DNA from 4 places in the Clostridiisalibacter paucivorans DSM 22131 genome. Region 3 is predicted to be linked to each of the others. Evidence: riboswitches for the same ligand, from Rfam matches in the RefSeq annotation. Region 3 holds a riboswitch; each other region holds the start of a gene.
The links. A riboswitch is a leader RNA that binds a small molecule or an ion and turns the genes downstream of it on or off. The one in region 3 is predicted to bind thiamine pyrophosphate.
Positions count from the first base shown of each region.

Region 1: it holds a riboswitch for thiamine pyrophosphate, as region 3 does, so the genes downstream of both, thiC (phosphomethylpyrimidine synthase ThiC) here and Q326_RS0108380 (thiamine-binding protein) in region 3, are expected to answer to the same signal.
Region 2: it holds a riboswitch for thiamine pyrophosphate, as region 3 does, so the genes downstream of both, thiW (energy coupling factor transporter S component ThiW) here and Q326_RS0108380 (thiamine-binding protein) in region 3, are expected to answer to the same signal.
Region 4: it holds a riboswitch for thiamine pyrophosphate, as region 3 does, so the genes downstream of both, thiE (thiamine phosphate synthase) here and Q326_RS0108380 (thiamine-binding protein) in region 3, are expected to answer to the same signal.

Region 1 covers NZ_JHVL01000032.1:5,287-9,584, reverse strand. Annotated here, with positions in the region: gene Q326_RS0109900 (FUSC family protein) at 1-428, shown strand, start outside; gene Q326_RS0109895 (hypothetical protein) at 549-740, shown strand; gene thiC (phosphomethylpyrimidine synthase ThiC) at 808-2,121, opposite strand; TPP riboswitch at 2,218-2,316, opposite strand; gene Q326_RS0109885 (transporter substrate-binding domain-containing protein) at 2,474-4,298, shown strand, end outside.
Region 2 covers NZ_JHVL01000022.1:38,376-42,673, reverse strand. Annotated here, with positions in the region: tRNA gene Q326_RS0108080 (tRNA-Arg) at 39-115, shown strand; gene tadA (tRNA adenosine(34) deaminase TadA) at 145-594, shown strand; gene Q326_RS0108070 (alanine/ornithine racemase family PLP-dependent enzyme) at 750-1,829, shown strand; TPP riboswitch at 1,884-1,994, shown strand; gene thiW (energy coupling factor transporter S component ThiW) at 2,075-2,566, shown strand; gene thiD (bifunctional hydroxymethylpyrimidine kinase/phosphomethylpyrimidine kinase) at 2,580-3,383, shown strand; gene Q326_RS0108055 (LrgB family protein) at 3,419-4,117, opposite strand; gene Q326_RS0108050 (CidA/LrgA family protein) at 4,114-4,298, opposite strand, start outside.
Region 3 covers NZ_JHVL01000023.1:46,310-50,607, reverse strand. Annotated here, with positions in the region: gene leuS (leucine--tRNA ligase) at 1-1,535, shown strand, start outside; TPP riboswitch at 1,622-1,731, shown strand; gene Q326_RS0108380 (thiamine-binding protein) at 1,808-2,098, shown strand; gene Q326_RS0108375 (ABC transporter permease) at 2,070-2,843, shown strand; gene Q326_RS0108370 (ABC transporter substrate-binding protein) at 2,856-3,875, shown strand; gene Q326_RS0108365 (ABC transporter ATP-binding protein) at 3,826-4,298, shown strand, end outside.
Region 4 covers NZ_JHVL01000031.1:2,428-6,725, forward strand. Annotated here, with positions in the region: gene Q326_RS19080 (ABC transporter permease) at 12-1,211, opposite strand; gene Q326_RS0109695 (ABC transporter permease) at 1,226-2,146, opposite strand; TPP riboswitch at 2,617-2,722, shown strand; gene thiE (thiamine phosphate synthase) at 2,800-3,447, shown strand; gene thiM (hydroxyethylthiazole kinase) at 3,440-4,231, shown strand.

The DNA of each region.
Region 1 (4,298 bases), on a different contig from region 3:
ATATATGTTTTTTGATAAGTTTTATTAGGAAATCACCACCTTTTTATTCTGCTATAGCTGCAATACTTTGTATGCAGAATACTCATGCCAATAGTCTAAAAGTAGGTAAAAATAGAATGATTGGCACAATGATTGGTGGGTTCTATGGATTTATAGCTATTTTATTGGCTGATTTTATTAATATTAAATTATTTAGTTACATATACTATTTGACATTGTGTTTTTTCTTGGTCCCAATAATATATACAAATGTATATTGCAAAACTGCAAAGTCAACTTATATTAGTTGTGTGGTTTTTTTAAGTATAACAGTGTCTCATGGTGGGGATATTTCTCCCATATTTTTTGGACTAAACAGGATAATTGATACATTAATAGGTATAATTGTTTCCCTTTTAATAAATAAAATTTATTCATCTAAAGATTAGAATAGTGATCGGAAAATAAAGGCATAAGTTGTCAAACATATATCTATGACATAATAAGCAGAAGACATTTATTAATCTATAAATCATCTGAAGGCATACTGTGATTGAGGCGATTAAACCATGGAAAAAGAGTTATTGTCAGCAATTAGAGAGATGCTTAAAGAAGAATTATATCCAATCAAAAGTGAAATAGGCGCCGTGAAAAATGAAATAAATGGCATAAAAAATAAAATAGGTGGCATTAAAAGTGGAGAAGTATGTACAGGGTCGAAGAGGCTACAGCTAGTAATTGGGCAGAGATTGCAAGATTAAAACAAGCAAAATAATTTGTCAATAGAAAAGAGACTTGGGATATAAAACTATATCCCAAGTCTTTTTTCTAATCATCTTCTCTCAAAATATTTAAATCTTTTCCTTCTTTTATTTTATTCATATTTCTCATTGAACACATTTTTCCACACATAGTACAACTATCTTCATGTAGTGGCATGGATTCCATTCTATATTTTTTAGGTTTTTCAGAATCTATAGCTAATTTGAACATTGTATCCCAGTCCAATTCTTGTCTTGCTTTACTCATATCATAGTCCCATTGTCTTGCACCGTTTACATTTTTGGCAATGTCTGCAGTATGAGCAGCAATTTTTGTAGCAATAATACCTTCTTTCATATCATCAAGTGTAGGTAATCTAAGATGCTCTGCTGGTGTAACATAACATAGAAAGTCAGCTCCAGTACTAGCTGCAATTGCTCCACCAATTGCACTGGTTATGTGGTCATATCCAGGGGCAATGTCGGTAACTATTGGACCTAATACATAAAAAGGTGCTCCATGACAAAGTTTTTTCTCTAGAATCATATTTGATTTTATTTCATCTATAGCCAGATGTCCTGGACCTTCTATCATGACTTGCACATTTTTTTCCCAAGCCCTTAAAGTGAGTTCACCCAATATCATCAATTCTTTTACTTGGCTTGCATCGGTGGAATCATTTATACTACCAGGTCTACATGCATCACCTAAACTTAATGTTACATCATATTTGGCACAGATATCTAACATTTCATCGTAGTATTCAAAGAATGGATTTTCCTTATTATTTAATTCCATCCATGCGTACATCAATGATCCACCTCTAGAGACTATATTAGTAAGTCTAGGATTTCTTTTGAAGACCTTAGCAGTTTCTCTATTCATTCCTGCATGGACAGTGATAAAATCTACACCATCTTTGGCATGTCTTTCCACAACCTTTAGAAATTCTTCTGAGGTTATATCACTGAGTTCCTTATCATAAAATCCCACAGCATCATATACAGGTACAGTTCCTACAACAGCTGTAGACATATCAACTAGCTTTTGTCTAAACTCCTGGGTCTTACCATATGAACTTAAATCCATTATTGCTTCTGCATTCATGTCTAATGCTACTTTTACCTTTTCCATCTCTGCATCTACATTGTAACAATCTTTAGAAATTCCTAGATTCACATTTATCTTTGTCTTCAATCCTTCCCCTATACCTTCGGCATCTAAAGATTTATGATTTTTATTTGCTGGTATAACTACTTTTCCATCGGCAACTAATTTCATTAGCTTTTGAGTATCAATTTTTTCTTTTTGTGCCACTACTTCCATTTCTTTAGTTATAATACCCTTTTTAGCAGCATCCATTTGAGTTGTATAATTCATTATGTACTTCCCCCTTATATTTTATAAAATTTTTGTAATTTATATTTTGATATAAAAATTAAAAAAGCTTACCACAAAGGTAAGCTTTCTATCAAAATATAAGATAAACAGCTTCCCTACGTTAGTACTAACTAATTCAGGTTCAAAGGGTCAGGAATTTTCCTTCTCAGCTAAAAAGCTCCCCTAGCTACTACTATTAAATTATATATACATTATAATCTTTTATCCTATTTTTGTAAAGTAACATTGAGAGGCATGGATATATCAAACTATTCTGAAATATGAATATATGATATAATATAACTAGCCTAAATAGCCATATTTCAATAATTTAAAAGGACAATGATCTATTATGAAAAAAAGAGCTGCTATTTATTTATTGATATTATTTTTAATTATGATTGTGTTATTTAACCAGCTAACAAAAATAAAATATGATTTAAATTTATATGAATACTATATTCAGTCTAAGCCAATAACAGAAAATGAGTTTAAAATTATTGAAGACAGGGGTACGATTATTTTTACTTCTGATGAAAATGCCCCACCTCTCTCATATATAGAGGAAGAAAATAATCAATACAGGGGTTTAGTAATTGATTATGCATCAGCTCTTTCTGTAGAGATGGGAGCAGATATTATTTTTAAACCATCGGTATGGGAAAATGCATTAAATGGTTTAAAAAATGGGGAAGCAGATATTGTCGATATATTTGTTAGTGATGAGAGAAAGTTAGCATATAGTTTTTCAAAACCGATTTATCAGCTTAAAGGTGTAGTATTGGTAGCTAGTAAGAATAATTCCATAGAAGAGATTTCTGATTTATTTGGACATACAGTTGCTATACAAAGAGGAGATTATGCTAGAGAGCATATTGATAAACATTTTCCTCAAATAAATTACATATTAACTGATGATATTGAAGAGTCTATTTTTTTATTAAGAAAGGGTATTGTCAATGGAGTAATAGGAGACGAGCCTGTAATTAATTATTTTGTACTTAAAATGAATCTAAAAGATGAAACACATTTAATCTATCCATACATATATGAGCAAGACGTAGTTTTAGCTGTTAGAAAGGCGGATTCACATCTATTAAATATCTTCAATAAGGCTATATTAAATTTAAAGAAGATAGATTATGTTACCAAAATACAACAGAGATGGTTTGGAATTTCTACCCCAATTGAAAAAACCATATTGACAGATAATATGTTCATAGGGGGTATATTATTTATTGTAATAGTAGCTGCTATTGTATTAGTTATGTTAATTTTAATTGAGATATTAAAGGAAGAGATTAGTAGTAGAAATAGTGAGATTAGAAAGAGTAAAGAAGAGCTGGAAACTACATTTAATGCTTTAAATCAATTAGTTGTAGTTTTAGATGAATATGGAATCATATTGAATTGTAATAAGCCCTTTTTAAAATTAATCGGTTCCGACAAGTCAAAGGTAATAGGTACCCACTATTTAACATTTCCAATACTTAATTTAATAGAACAGGAAATCAATACTTTTTTTAATAAGGATAATGATATTAAAAATATGGAGATTCCTATGGATAATAGGACTTATAGCTTTAGTGTGTTTTCTATGGATTTTGTTACTGATAATACATATAAACTGTTAATTGTGATAGAAGATATAACTGATTTTAGAATAATAGAGGGCAGATTGGCACAAAGAAATAAGATGGAGGCAATTGGTCAACTGGCGGCAGGGGTAGCCCATGAGATAAGAAATCCCCTTGGGTTAATACATACATATGGTTATTTAATGAAAGAGAATAATTTAAATCAAGAAGATATTAAATCATTGGAAATAATTGAAGAATCAGTGGGTAGGATTGATCATATCATAACAAATCTATTGAATTTTTCTAGGTTGACAGATGATTATGAACAGAAAATATTTATAAAGGATATGATTATAAATATTGTTGAATTGGAGCAGATTCAATTAGAGATAGGAAGTATAAAGTTTGATGTTAAATGTGATGAGTTATTAACGATACATTCAAATAGAGAATCATTAAAGCATATATTAATTAACACAATTGAAAATGCTATACATGCTATTGAACAGGATGGAGTAATAGAAATAATTTGTTACCCAAAAGATAATGGTGTTAATATCATAATTAAAGATAATGGTATTGGTATAAATGAAGAAA
Region 2 (4,298 bases), on a different contig from region 3:
CAATCAAAATATTGTAGTATATATAAGTGATTTATTGTGCACCTATAGCTCAGTAGGATAGAGCAGTGCCCTCCTAAGGCATGTGCCGGGGGTTCGAATCCTCCTAGGTGCACCATTTTTATTTTTTGACAGGTTGATGATAGTATGGATAGTTATTTTATGGGATTGGCTCTAAAAGAAGCTATAAAGGCAAAGGAAATTTTAGAAGTTCCAGTTGGGGCAGTTATAGTAAGAGCTGGAGAAGTAATATCCTCTGGATATAATAAAAGGGAATTGTTAAATGATCCGACGGCCCATGCAGAGATGATTGCCATAAGAAAAGCTGCTGATATTTTAGGAGGTTGGCGGCTTATAGGTTGTACTATGTATGTTACATTGGAACCATGTCCCATGTGTGCTGGAGCCATAGTAAATTCTAGGATAGAAAGATTGGTAATAGGGGCTAAAGATAAGAAAAGGGGAGCCTGTGGTTCTGTAATGAATATAGTTCAAAACCAGTATTTGAATCATAATGTTGAAGTTTTATTTGGCGTATTGGAAGAAAAAAGCTCTTTAATGTTAAAGGAATTTTTTAAAAATTTAAGAAAAAAATAGATATAAAGAAGTTAGTAGTTGGTAGCCAGTAGTTAACTACTAACTTTTTTATGTCTTTATTATAATTATATATTTGTACTATTGTTGGCCTGTATTTCACTATGGTATAATTTTTATAAGGGGATAGTTAAAAACCAAAAAGGAGATGAGGGATATTGGGAAAAATTATTTATCCAAGGATAGAAATAAATATAGGAAAAATAAGAGAAAACACAGAATATGTTGTGGATTATTGTGGTAAAAAGGGTATTGAGATCATGGGAATAAGTAAGGGCATATGTGCTATGCCTCAATTGGTCGAGGCAATGGTGGAAGGTGGTATAAGGAAAATTGGTGATTCAAGAATTCAGAATATAGTGAATATGGTAGAATATGGCATAAATGCCCAGATGTATCTTATAAGGATTCCCATGCTATGCGAGATAGATGATCTGGTTAAATATACACTTGGTAGTTTAAATTCAGAATTAGATACTATAAAAGCTATATCTGAGTCAGCAAAGATGCAGAACAAGATCCATAATGTCATATTAATGGTAGATGTTGGTGATTTAAGAGAGGGTGTTTGGCCCGATAAAGTACTAGATATAGTGGGTGAGATAATAAAACTACCTAATATAAAATTAGAAGGTTTAGGAGCTAATGTAGGATGTTATGGAGGGGTACTTCCCACATATGAAAATACTAAAATACTTGTAGACCTAGCTAATGATATAGAAAAAGAGTATGGACTTAATATAGAAACTATATCTGGAGGAAGTACTTTGACATTGGATATTCTAGAGAAAGGTGAAATTGCAAAAGGTATCACACAATTTAGAATAGGTGAGGCAATCCTTCTGGGAAGAGATACGACGAATTTTAGAATAGTACCTGGAACCATACAAGATACTGTAAAATTAAAGGCTCAAGTGATAGAGGTTAAAACGAAACCATCTGTACCTATAGGCAAGATAGGTAGAGATGCCTTTGGAAATATACCTAATCATAAGGATATGGGAAATATAAAGAGGGCTATAGTAGCAGTGGGGAAACAAGATTGTAGGATTGAAGCCCTTACTCCTGTAGACGAAGATATAGAGATAATGGGAGGGAGTAGTGACCATTTGTTATTGAATATTTCCAACGCAAAATACGATGTAAATGTAGGAGATATAGTAGAATTTGATGTGTTTTATAGTGCTATGTTAAGCCTTATGACATCAAAGTATGTAAATAGGTCAATAGTAGGTTGACAAAAGGTTGAATATGGAAAATTATTGTGATATCATCTAATTATAAAAGAATAATTTATGTGCTAGGGGGGCTGGAAAGGCCAGCTGAGATAGAGACCCAAAAAAGTCTTTGACCCTTAACCTGATCTGGATAATGCCAGCGTAGGGAAGTGAAAACTTATGTTATTTATAGGCATAAATCCTCATGGTTTGAGATTTGTGTCTTTTTTTATATGCCCTTAGTACATAAAAATTAGGGGGTTTATATGGATATAAAAAAGATTACACTATCATCATTATTGGTAGCTATGGGAACTATTACAGGACATATTATTTATATACCAGTTGGAATAGCTAAATGCTTTCCAGTCCAGCATACCATAAATGTAGTATCAGCAGTATTATTGGGACCATGGTATGCATTGGCCAATGCTTTTTTAATATCAGTTTTAAGAAATATACTTGGTACAGGTTCCCTTTTGGCTTTTCCAGGTAGTATGATAGGAGCATTTATTGCTGGTATAACTTATATGATTAAAGGAGAAAGGGCATACGCTGTTATGGGAGAAATATTAGGAACAGGCATAATAGGCGGGATATTAGCATTTCCTATAGCAAAATTTATACTGGGTAAAGAAGTAGCAGCACTATTTTTTGTAACTCCCTTTATGGTAAGTACTATTGGAGGGAGTATTATAGGATATATGGTACTTAAAATAATAGATACTAATAAAGCTATAACTAAAATCAATGGATAGGGAGGTAGTAAGCATGAAAAAGGTACTTACTATAGCAGGTTCAGATAGTAGTGGTGGGGCAGGGATACAGGCAGATTTAAAAACATTTTCTGCCCATGGCACATTTGGAATGAGTATAATAACTGCAGTTACAGCTCAGAACACCCAAGGGGTATTTGCAGTACAAGATATCACTCCTGATATTATAAAGGAGCAGATAAAGGCAATTTTTGAGGACATATCAGTAGATGGATTAAAGATAGGTATGGTATCTCAAATAGAGACCATAGAGACTATAGCAGATGGTTTGAAATATTATAATCCTAAAAATATAGTTTTAGATCCAGTTATGGTGTCCAAAAGTGGATTTCATCTGTTAAAGACGGAAGCGGAAAATACTTTGATAGATAAGTTATTGCCATTGGCTACTATAATAACTCCCAATATACCTGAAGCAGAAGTCATAACAAAACTTAAGATTCAACGGCTAGAGGATATGGAATTAGCTGCTAAGAAGATATATAATATGGGCACTAAAAATGTTTTAATTAAAGGAGGACATCTAGATGGTGAGGCAATAGATGTATTATTTAATGGTAGCGAATTTAAATATTTTAATGCGAAGAGGATAAATACTAAAAACACCCATGGTACTGGGTGCACATTGTCAGCAGCTATAGCATCTAATCTAGCTAAGGGTTATGGGATAGAAAAGTCTGTACTCAATGCTAAAGAATACATAACTACAGCTATAGAGCATTCATTATCTATCGGAAAGGGAGTAGGCCCTACTAATCATTTTTATACACTTTATAAAAAGGCAGGTATGCTTAAATAGATATTTTATTTTCAGTATATAATCTGGTCATATAATTAAATCAGTGAAAATATCTTAATTAATAATGGAGCTATTAAAACGGTTATTACAGCTGAAATACCTATAGAAAGACCGCTCATGGCTCCTTCAGTTTCTCCCATCTCCAATGCCTTTGATGTGCCAAGGGCATGAGATGCGGTACCCATAGCTAATCCACGAGCGATACCATTATGAATATTTAATATTTTAAATACAAAGGGTGCTATTATGGCACCAGTAATTCCAGTAGTTATAATAAGCATAACAGTTATTGAAGGGATACCACCTATATTTTCAGACAATACCATTCCCACTGGTGTGGTTATAGATTTTGGTATTAGGGATAGCACTAATCTTTTATCTAATTTAAACAATATAGCTAAAGATATAACACTTATAATTGAAGCTATAACTCCTGAAAATATACCTATAAAAATCGTATGAATATGCTTTTTTAGTAACTCCATCTGTTTATATAATGGAACAGCTAGTATAACTGTGGCAGGGCCCAAGAAAAAAGAGATTATTTCGCCACCTTTATTAAATTTTTCAAAGGGTATATTAAATCCAACTAATAAAGCAATTATTAATGATATACTTATTAATAATGGGTTAAATAGAGAAATTTTAGTTTTTTTATAAATATATAAGCTCAATTGAAATGTCAATATAGAAAGTAATATACCAAAAGCAGGACTATCTAATAAGGGACTCATTTGTTCTTCCTCCATTTAATCATATTTTCTACTATTAATCCTGTAATTCCCATAACTATAAATGTAGTCAGTAAAGTTATAATTAGAAGAGATAACCAAGCATCCTTCAAGACACCTATTGAGCCTATCAATGCTACGCCTGCAGGTATAAAAAAGAAGGCTAGATTATTTAATAAAAAAT
Region 3 (4,298 bases):
TTGAACGTTCTGAGTTAGTGAAGGAGAAGACAGGTGTTGTGATAGAAGGTATAAGTGCAATAAATCCTGTTACTAATAAAGAAATCCCCATATTTATATCTGATTATGTACTTATGTCCTATGGAACTGGTGCAATCATGGCGGTGCCAGGACATGATACTAGAGACTGGGAATTTGCCAAGAAATTTGACTTGCCTATAGTGGAAGTAGTTGAAGGTGGAAATATTGAAGAGGGTGCTTATACAGATATAGAGCATGGAGTTTTAATAAACTCAGATTTTTTAAATGGATTAAATGTTGAAGAGGCTAAGAAGAAAATAAGTGACTGGCTTGCAGAAAAAGGATTGGGAAAGAGAAAGATAAATTATAAGTTAAGAGATTGGGTATTTTCTAGACAGAGATACTGGGGAGAGCCAATACCTTTGGTATATTGTGAAAAATGTGGATGGGTACCTGTACCTGAGGAAGAATTACCGTTATTATTGCCTGAAGTAGATAGTTATGAACCTGCAGATAATGGAGAATCACCACTAGCAAAAATGACTGATTGGGTAAATACTACTTGTTCTAAATGTGGAGGTCATGCCCAAAGAGAAACAGACACCATGCCTCAATGGGCAGGTTCATCATGGTATTTCTTAAGGTATACAGATCCTAATAATAGTGAAGCATTGGCCAGTGAAGAAAATCTAAACTATTGGTTACCCATAGATTGGTATAATGGTGGAATGGAACATACCACATTACATTTATTGTATTCAAGATTTTGGCATAAATTCTTATATGATTATGGGGTAGTGCCTACACCAGAACCTTATCAAAAGAGGACATCTCATGGGATGATTCTTGGGGAAAACAATGAAAAGATGTCAAAATCCAGGGGCAATGTAGTAAATCCCGATGAAATAGTAGAAGAATTTGGTGCAGATACAATGCGTCTATATGAGATGTTTATTGGAGATTTTGAAAAAAGTGTACCTTGGTCTCAAAATGGAGTAAAGGGATGTAGAAGATTTTTAGACAGGGTATGGAGACTTGTAGACATTGTAGAAGATGGTAGTGAATTCTCTAAAGAGCTTGAAGTTAACATGCATAAGACTATAAAGAAGGTTAGTGAAGACTATGAAAATATGAAATTCAATACAGCAATAGCAGCCCTTATGACTCTTTTAAATGACTTTAATAGCAATGGAAAGATAAATAATAAGGAAATGGAAGTCTTTTTAGTACTTTTAAATCCTGTAGCACCTCATATAACTGAAGAACTTTGGTCTAAAATAGGAGCTGACGGAAGAATTACTGATCAATCTTGGCCAGAATGGGATGAGGATAAGACAGTAGAGGATACTATAGAGATGGCTGTTCAAATAAATGGTAAAGTTAGAGGTACTATAAATATAGCTACTGAATCTACTAAAGAAGAAGCAAGGGCTAAGGCCATGGAAGATGAAAATATTGTAAAGTATGTGGAAGGAAAAAATATAGTTAAAGAAATATTTGTTCCCGGTAGGATATACAATATAGTTGTAAAGTAATGTAGTTGGTAGATAGGTAGGAGTTTATAGTTTTTTTAGATAGGTGATTGACATATATTTGTAGTTGTATTAGAATGTAGATGTAATATAGGAAAAGGGGGAGCTGAAGTAATTTGGCTGAGAGGAGGCTACATGTCTCGACCCACGAAACCTGAACTGGGTAATGCCAGCGGAGGGAAATATCTAATTCTGCATACGGTTGTATATAAACCCTTTATCCTAATTTCAGGATAGAGGGTTTTATTTTTTAAAATATAAAGGGAGATGAAAAAATGTCAAATATTAATGTAAGTCTTCAAATCATACCCAGCGTTAAAGAGTCCAAGATTTATGATGTGGTGGACAAGGTTATAGCATATATATCATCTACTGGGATAAAATATGAGGTTGGTCCAATGGAAACTACCATGGAGGGAGAATTAGATGAGTTACTAGATGTGGTAAAAAGGGCCCAAGATATATGTATAAATGAAGGGGCAAATAGGGTATTATCGGTTGTCAAAATTGATTACAAATCTGAAGGTGTGACTATGAATGAGAAGGTTGGTAAATACAGAAAGTAGAGCTATACCTGTTGTATTTTTTGCATTTCTATTACTAATATGGCAGTTAATAGTGGACAAGGGGATTATAGCTAGATATATATTGCCTACCCCTAAGGATATATTTATTACATTGATAGAAATATTGCCAGAAATAAAAATCCATATATTTACAACAGTATATGAAGCCTTATTGGGTTTTTTTATATCCATAGTATTTGCCATGGTTTTAGCTATAATTATGGACAATGTAAGGATTGTTAAAAGGGCACTATACCCCCTTTTAGTGATATCACAGACCATACCTATAATAGCCTTGGCTCCATTGTTTATATTGTGGTTTGGATTTGGTAAATTGCCTAAGATAATTGTAGTAGTATTAGTATGCTTTTTTCCCATAATAGTTAGTATGCTTCAAGGTTTGGAATCTGTGGATGAGGATATGATAAATTTATTAAAATCCATGGGGGCAAGTAAAATTCAAATATTTAAAATGGTAAAATTCCCAGGGGCTATAGTGAGCTTCTTTTCAGGACTTAGGATAGCTGCTACATATAGTATAATGGGCGCTGTTATAGGAGAGTGGCTAGGAGGCAAGACTGGTATAGGGGTATATATGATAAGGGTAAAAAATTCCTTTGCATTAGATAAATTTTTTGCTGCCATAGTTATAATAGTAATATTGAGTATTACTGTTTTCAAGGTTATATCATTGATAGAATATATAGCTATGCCTTGGAAACAAGAAATTAATAATAAAGGTTAGGGGAGATTGAAAATGAAAAGAGTATTGATATTATTATTGGTAGTTACATTGACAGTATTACCTACTATTGGTTGTGGTGCTACTGATCAACAGCAGGAAGATGAAGCACCAACTGGTAATAGTGAAGAGCTTACAAAGGTACAAGTGCTTTTAGATTGGTATCCTAATACTAATCATACGGGTATATACGTGGCCAAAGACAAGGGATTTTATGAAGAAGAAGGATTAGAAGTTGAAATCATACAACCTACAGGGGGAGGCAGTGCTGAGCCTATAGCTGCTGGCAAGGGTGATTTTGGAATAAGCTATCAAGAACAGGTTACATACGCGAGGACAGCAGAGAATCCATTACCTATAAAGGCTATAGCCGCTATAATTCAGCATAATACATCAGGGTTTGCATCTCCTGTTGAAAAGGGTATTGAGACCGGTAAAGATTTTGAAGGAAAAAAATATGGTGGCTGGGGTTCTCCTATGGAGGAAGCCATGATAAAGGCAGTTATGGAAAAAGAAGATGGAGATTTTTCTAAGGTAGAGACTGTCAATATAGGAGAATTAGACTTCTTTACATCAGTTAAAGACCATGTAGATTTTACTTGGATATATTATGGATGGGATGGCGTAGCTTCAGAACTTAAGGATTACCCTATTAATTTCATAAAACTTCAAGAAGTGGAACCAGATTTAGATTTTTATACACCTGTAATTATTGCTAAAGAGGACTATATACAAGAAAACCCTGAATTGACAAAGAAATTTTTGAATGCAACTAGAAAGGGATATGAATATGCAATAGAAAGCCCAGAGGATGCAGTACAATCTTTATTAAAGGCATCACCAGAAATAGATAAGGAACTTGCTGTAGCAAGTCAAAAATATTTGGCTAAGGAATACAAGGCCGATGTGGATAGATGGGGAGAAATGAGTCTAGATAGATGGGAAAATTATTCAAACTGGATGCTTGAAAGAGGTTTAATAGAAAATGAATTGGATGCAAAAGAAGCCTTTACAAATGAATATTTGCCTGAATAATAATAAAAAACTTGATATTTGTGGAATAAAAAAGGACTTTGAAGAAACTGCTGTTTTATCAGATATATCATTGAATTTAAAAGATAGGGAATTTGTGTCCATATTGGGGCCCAGTGGTAGTGGAAAGAGTACTTTGTTCAATATAATATCAGGCCTTATCTCTCCTGATACAGGTAAAGTAATGATTGAAGGAGAGGATTATACAGGAAAAACTGGTCGAGTTAGCTATATGTATCAGAAAGACCTCCTATTACCGTGGAAGAAAATAATAGATAATGTGGCAATTCCCCTTGTTATAAAGGGCATGTCTAAAGAAAAAGCCAGGGAAAAGGCAGAAAAATATTTTGAACTATTTGGAATTGATGGATTTCAACATAAATACCCATTTCAATTATCAGGAGGCATGAGGCAGAGGGCTGCACT
Region 4 (4,298 bases), on a different contig from region 3:
TTTCCTAATAACTACTTACGCAATCTTGGATCTAATGCGTCTCTCAAACCATCACCTAAAAAGTTAAATGCAAGCATAGTTATACAAATAGCAATAGATGGTGCCAATAACTGATATGCATATGATCTCAATCCACCTAATGCATCACTGGCCAATGTACCCCATGACGCCATAGGTGCCGATACACCAAGTCCTATAAAACTCAAAAATGATTCAGTAAATATAGCGTTAGGTATCATCATAGTAAGGGAAACAACAACTGGTCCCAATGTATTTGGAATAAGATGTCTAGTAAGGATTCTCCATGTACTTGCACCTAATGTTCTAGCCGCCAAAACAAACTCCTGTCCCTTTAGGCTCAGCACTTGCCCCCTAACTATACGGGCCATCCTAACCCAATATACCAGACCCATAGTTAAAATTATAGTTTTAAGTCCCGGTCCTATAACAACCATCAATAAAATTACATATAGTATCAATGGTACAGTATTTATAATATCAACAATACGCATCATAATATTGTCTACTCTTCCACCAAAATATCCTGATATTCCTCCATAAAAAACTCCTATAAAGAAATTAACCAATGTAGCAACTACTGCAACAGCCAAAGATATTCTAGCTCCGTAAAGTACCCTCACAAATAGATCTCTACCATGAGAATCACTACCAAGCCAGTATGTCTTATTGAAGACCTTCTTAGCAGGTTCTACAACATTCCCATCTACTTTTAATTCATAATCTTTAGTTATCTCTGGATTTTTAAGTCTTTCCCTTGCTAAACTATAATCAAGAACAACCTCTTTCCCATCTATATTGTAAGTTCTATATAATTTAGCCATATTATCTTCTTCGGGATCTAATTTAGCTATAAGCTCTCCATTACCACTTACTTCATAGAGCATATATTCATTGTGTATATATACAAATTTATCCTCTGAGATTTTATATATTTGGAATCTATGAGGTATATTTGCCATATCTAACCTTTGTTCTTCATATCCATATTTAGAAAACATGGGACCGAATACAGCCATCATTAAAATAATTATAACAGCAATTAATCCTATCATAGCCAGTTTATTTTTCTTAAGCCTTCTCCATGCATCTTGCCAATAAGTAAGACTAGGTCTTACTATTTTTTCTTTTTCTTTTTCTTCCTTAGGAACCCGCTGCCACAAGTCCTTTGGTATTTCCTTAATCTCAGCCATGAACTAAACCTCCTTTAATCATCAAATTTGATTCTTGGGTCTATTAGAACATATATAACATCTACTAATAATATCATAAGTATTAAAAATGCAGCGTAGAATATTGTTACTCCCATTATTACTGTATAATCTCTGTTTGTAACACTTTCAACAAAATATTTACCCATTCCAGGTATCGCAAATATCCTTTCAACAACAAAGGATCCAGTAAGTATTGCTGCAATCATAGGTCCCAAGTAAGTAACCACTGGTATTAATGCATTTTTAAGGGCATGTTTACCTATAACTACAAACTCTGATAACCCTTTCGCCCTTGCTGTTCTTATATAATCCTGTCTCATAACTTCTAGCATAGAAGACCTAACCAATCTAGCAACAAATGCCAATGAAAATCCACCTAGCGCAATCACAGGTCCAATATAATATTTAGGGCCTTCTAATCCATGGGAAGGTAATATTCCTAGTTTGGAACTAAATATATATATTATAAGTGTGGCCATTACGAAACTTGGAATTGTAACTCCCAATGTTGCTACAATTGTAACCACATAATCCTGCCATTTATTTTGTTTCAATGCAGAAATAATGCCCAGGGGTATTCCTAAAATAATTATCCCCAATACAGACAATCCTCCAATCTTAGCCGACACAGGTAACCCCTTCCATATAAGGTCTGTAACTTGAACTCCTTGTTTTTGGAATGAAGGTCCAAAATCCAGTGTTAGAACTCCCTTCAAATAATCAATATACTGCATATATACAGGCTGATCAATCTTATACTTTTTCTCTAAAGCCTCAATTACAGCTGGTGGTAAAGGTTTCTCCCTAGTAAATGGTCCACCAGGAATAGCATGCATTAAAAAGAAAGTAATAGTTATAACTATAAATAAAGTAAGTATCATAGAAATAAGTCTTTTGGTTAAAAATCTACCCATAACATACACTCCTTTCACATAAATTAAAATAAAATAAAAATTTTAAAATAAATTCTTTTTGTAATACTTTATTGAGACTTTAATATTTAATCAGCTCTTTGAATAAATAACTAGGATTGGTTAAAAAGAAAGAGTGGGTTTTGAATCTTGTAATTGTAAGACAATTTTGAAGGTTCTTCTCCTCTTTAAAAGCTATATTAAAATACTAGCACAATATGTTTTTTTACTCAATGAATTTTTAACTCTCTCAACTTTAAATATTTGTAACATTTCCCTCAAGTCTTTAATTTACTAAAGTGTAGCCTTCTTAGATACGCACACAGTTGTTTATATAGTTAGAACATATTTTTTAAATTTTTGTAATAATATTCACTTTGTAAATATATACCATGTATTTTTTTACATGATTTAGAAGTTTTTTTGATTTTAAAATATCTTTATGATAGAATATTTTAAAATCAATATAAGATTATATACTCTAGGGGTGCTTTTTAAAGCTGAGAGAGAAATTGTGTTTCTCAACCCTTTAAACCTGAACTGGTTAATCCCAGCGTAGGAAAGAGTTTTATTTAAAAATTATTTTAAGTGAAGCGTAGTCCTACATTTGGACTACGCTTTAATTTCATCTATTTATAAATTTAGGGGGAATATTTATGATTAAAAATTGGCATGTGTATTTGGTTACAGAAGAAAAATTTTCATCTAAAAGCACTATAGAAGTAGTAAAAGAAGCCATAAAAGGAGGGGTAGATGTAATACAACTAAGGGACAAAAATTTAAATATGCGTGAAAGATATGAAATTGGAAAAGCAATAAAAAAATTGGCCCACGATGCAGGAGTAGACTTTATAGTTAACAATGATGTAGACTTGGCCATGGCCTTAGATGCCGATGGTATACATATTGGTCAAGAGGATCTACCCATTGAAGTAGTTAGAAAGCTTATGGGTAAAGACAAGATAATTGGTGTTTCTGTTTCTAATTTAGAAGAAATATATGAAGCTCAAGAAAAAGGTGCAGATTATATAGGTGTGGGTGCTATTTTTGATACCAACTCCAAAGATGTAAAAAAAGAAAATTCCAATCTAGGATTAAACATGCTCCGTATGGCAAAAGAAAAAGGCAGACTACCTATTATAGCAATAGGAGGCATAAATCATGATAACGCAGGCAAAGTTATAACATCAGGAGCCGATTGTATATCAGTAATAAGTGCCATCGCCTCTTCAAGAGATATAGAAAAGTCAACTGCACTTTTAAAAGAAATAATCATAAAATCAAAGGAGTATAAAAATGAATGATCTTATCTATAAAATCAGAAAAGAAAAACCTCTAATTCATCACATAACCAATGAAGTTACCACAAATGATTTAGCTAATATCACATTATATTGGGGTGGACTTCCGGTAATGGCAAATTATAAAGAAGAAGTAGAAGAAATGGTTTCTATGTCTCAAGGACTATTACTCAATATAGGAATATTACATCCCGACCAAGTAGAAGCCATGATAAGGGCTGGAAAAAAAGCCAACCAACTTAACATTCCCGTAATTCTAGACCCTGTAGGGGTTGGTGCCACCAAACTAAGAACAAAAACAGCAAAACGGATTCTCAATGAGATACATGTATCAGCTATAAAAGGTAACCAAGGTGAAATAGTTACCCTTGCAGGTGAAGAAGGCAATATGAAAGGTGTAGAGTCTATAGGTGAATATAGAGATATCATTCCCCTTAGCAAGAAATTGGCATTAAATTATGACACAATTGTAGTTATATCTGGTAAGGAAGATATTATTACCGATGGTAAATTTGTATATAAAGTATTCAATGGACATCCATTTATGGGAAATGTAGTGGGAACTGGATGTATGCTGGGTAGTACCTTAGCTTGTTTTTTAGCTGTATCAAGTGATCCATTAAAAGGGGCTGTCTATGGAGTTACGTCTTATTGTATAGCAGGAGAAATAGCTGCAAAGGGAGTAAATGGTCCTGCAAGTTATAAGATATCCTTTTTAGATACCATATATAATCTAGATGATAAGACAGTTTCTTTAAAAGAAAAGATAGAACAAGTTGGTAGTTAGTAGTTCATAGTCCGTAGTCAGAGAACCCAAATCATAATAAAGATTTGGGCTCTCTACTTGTATCATT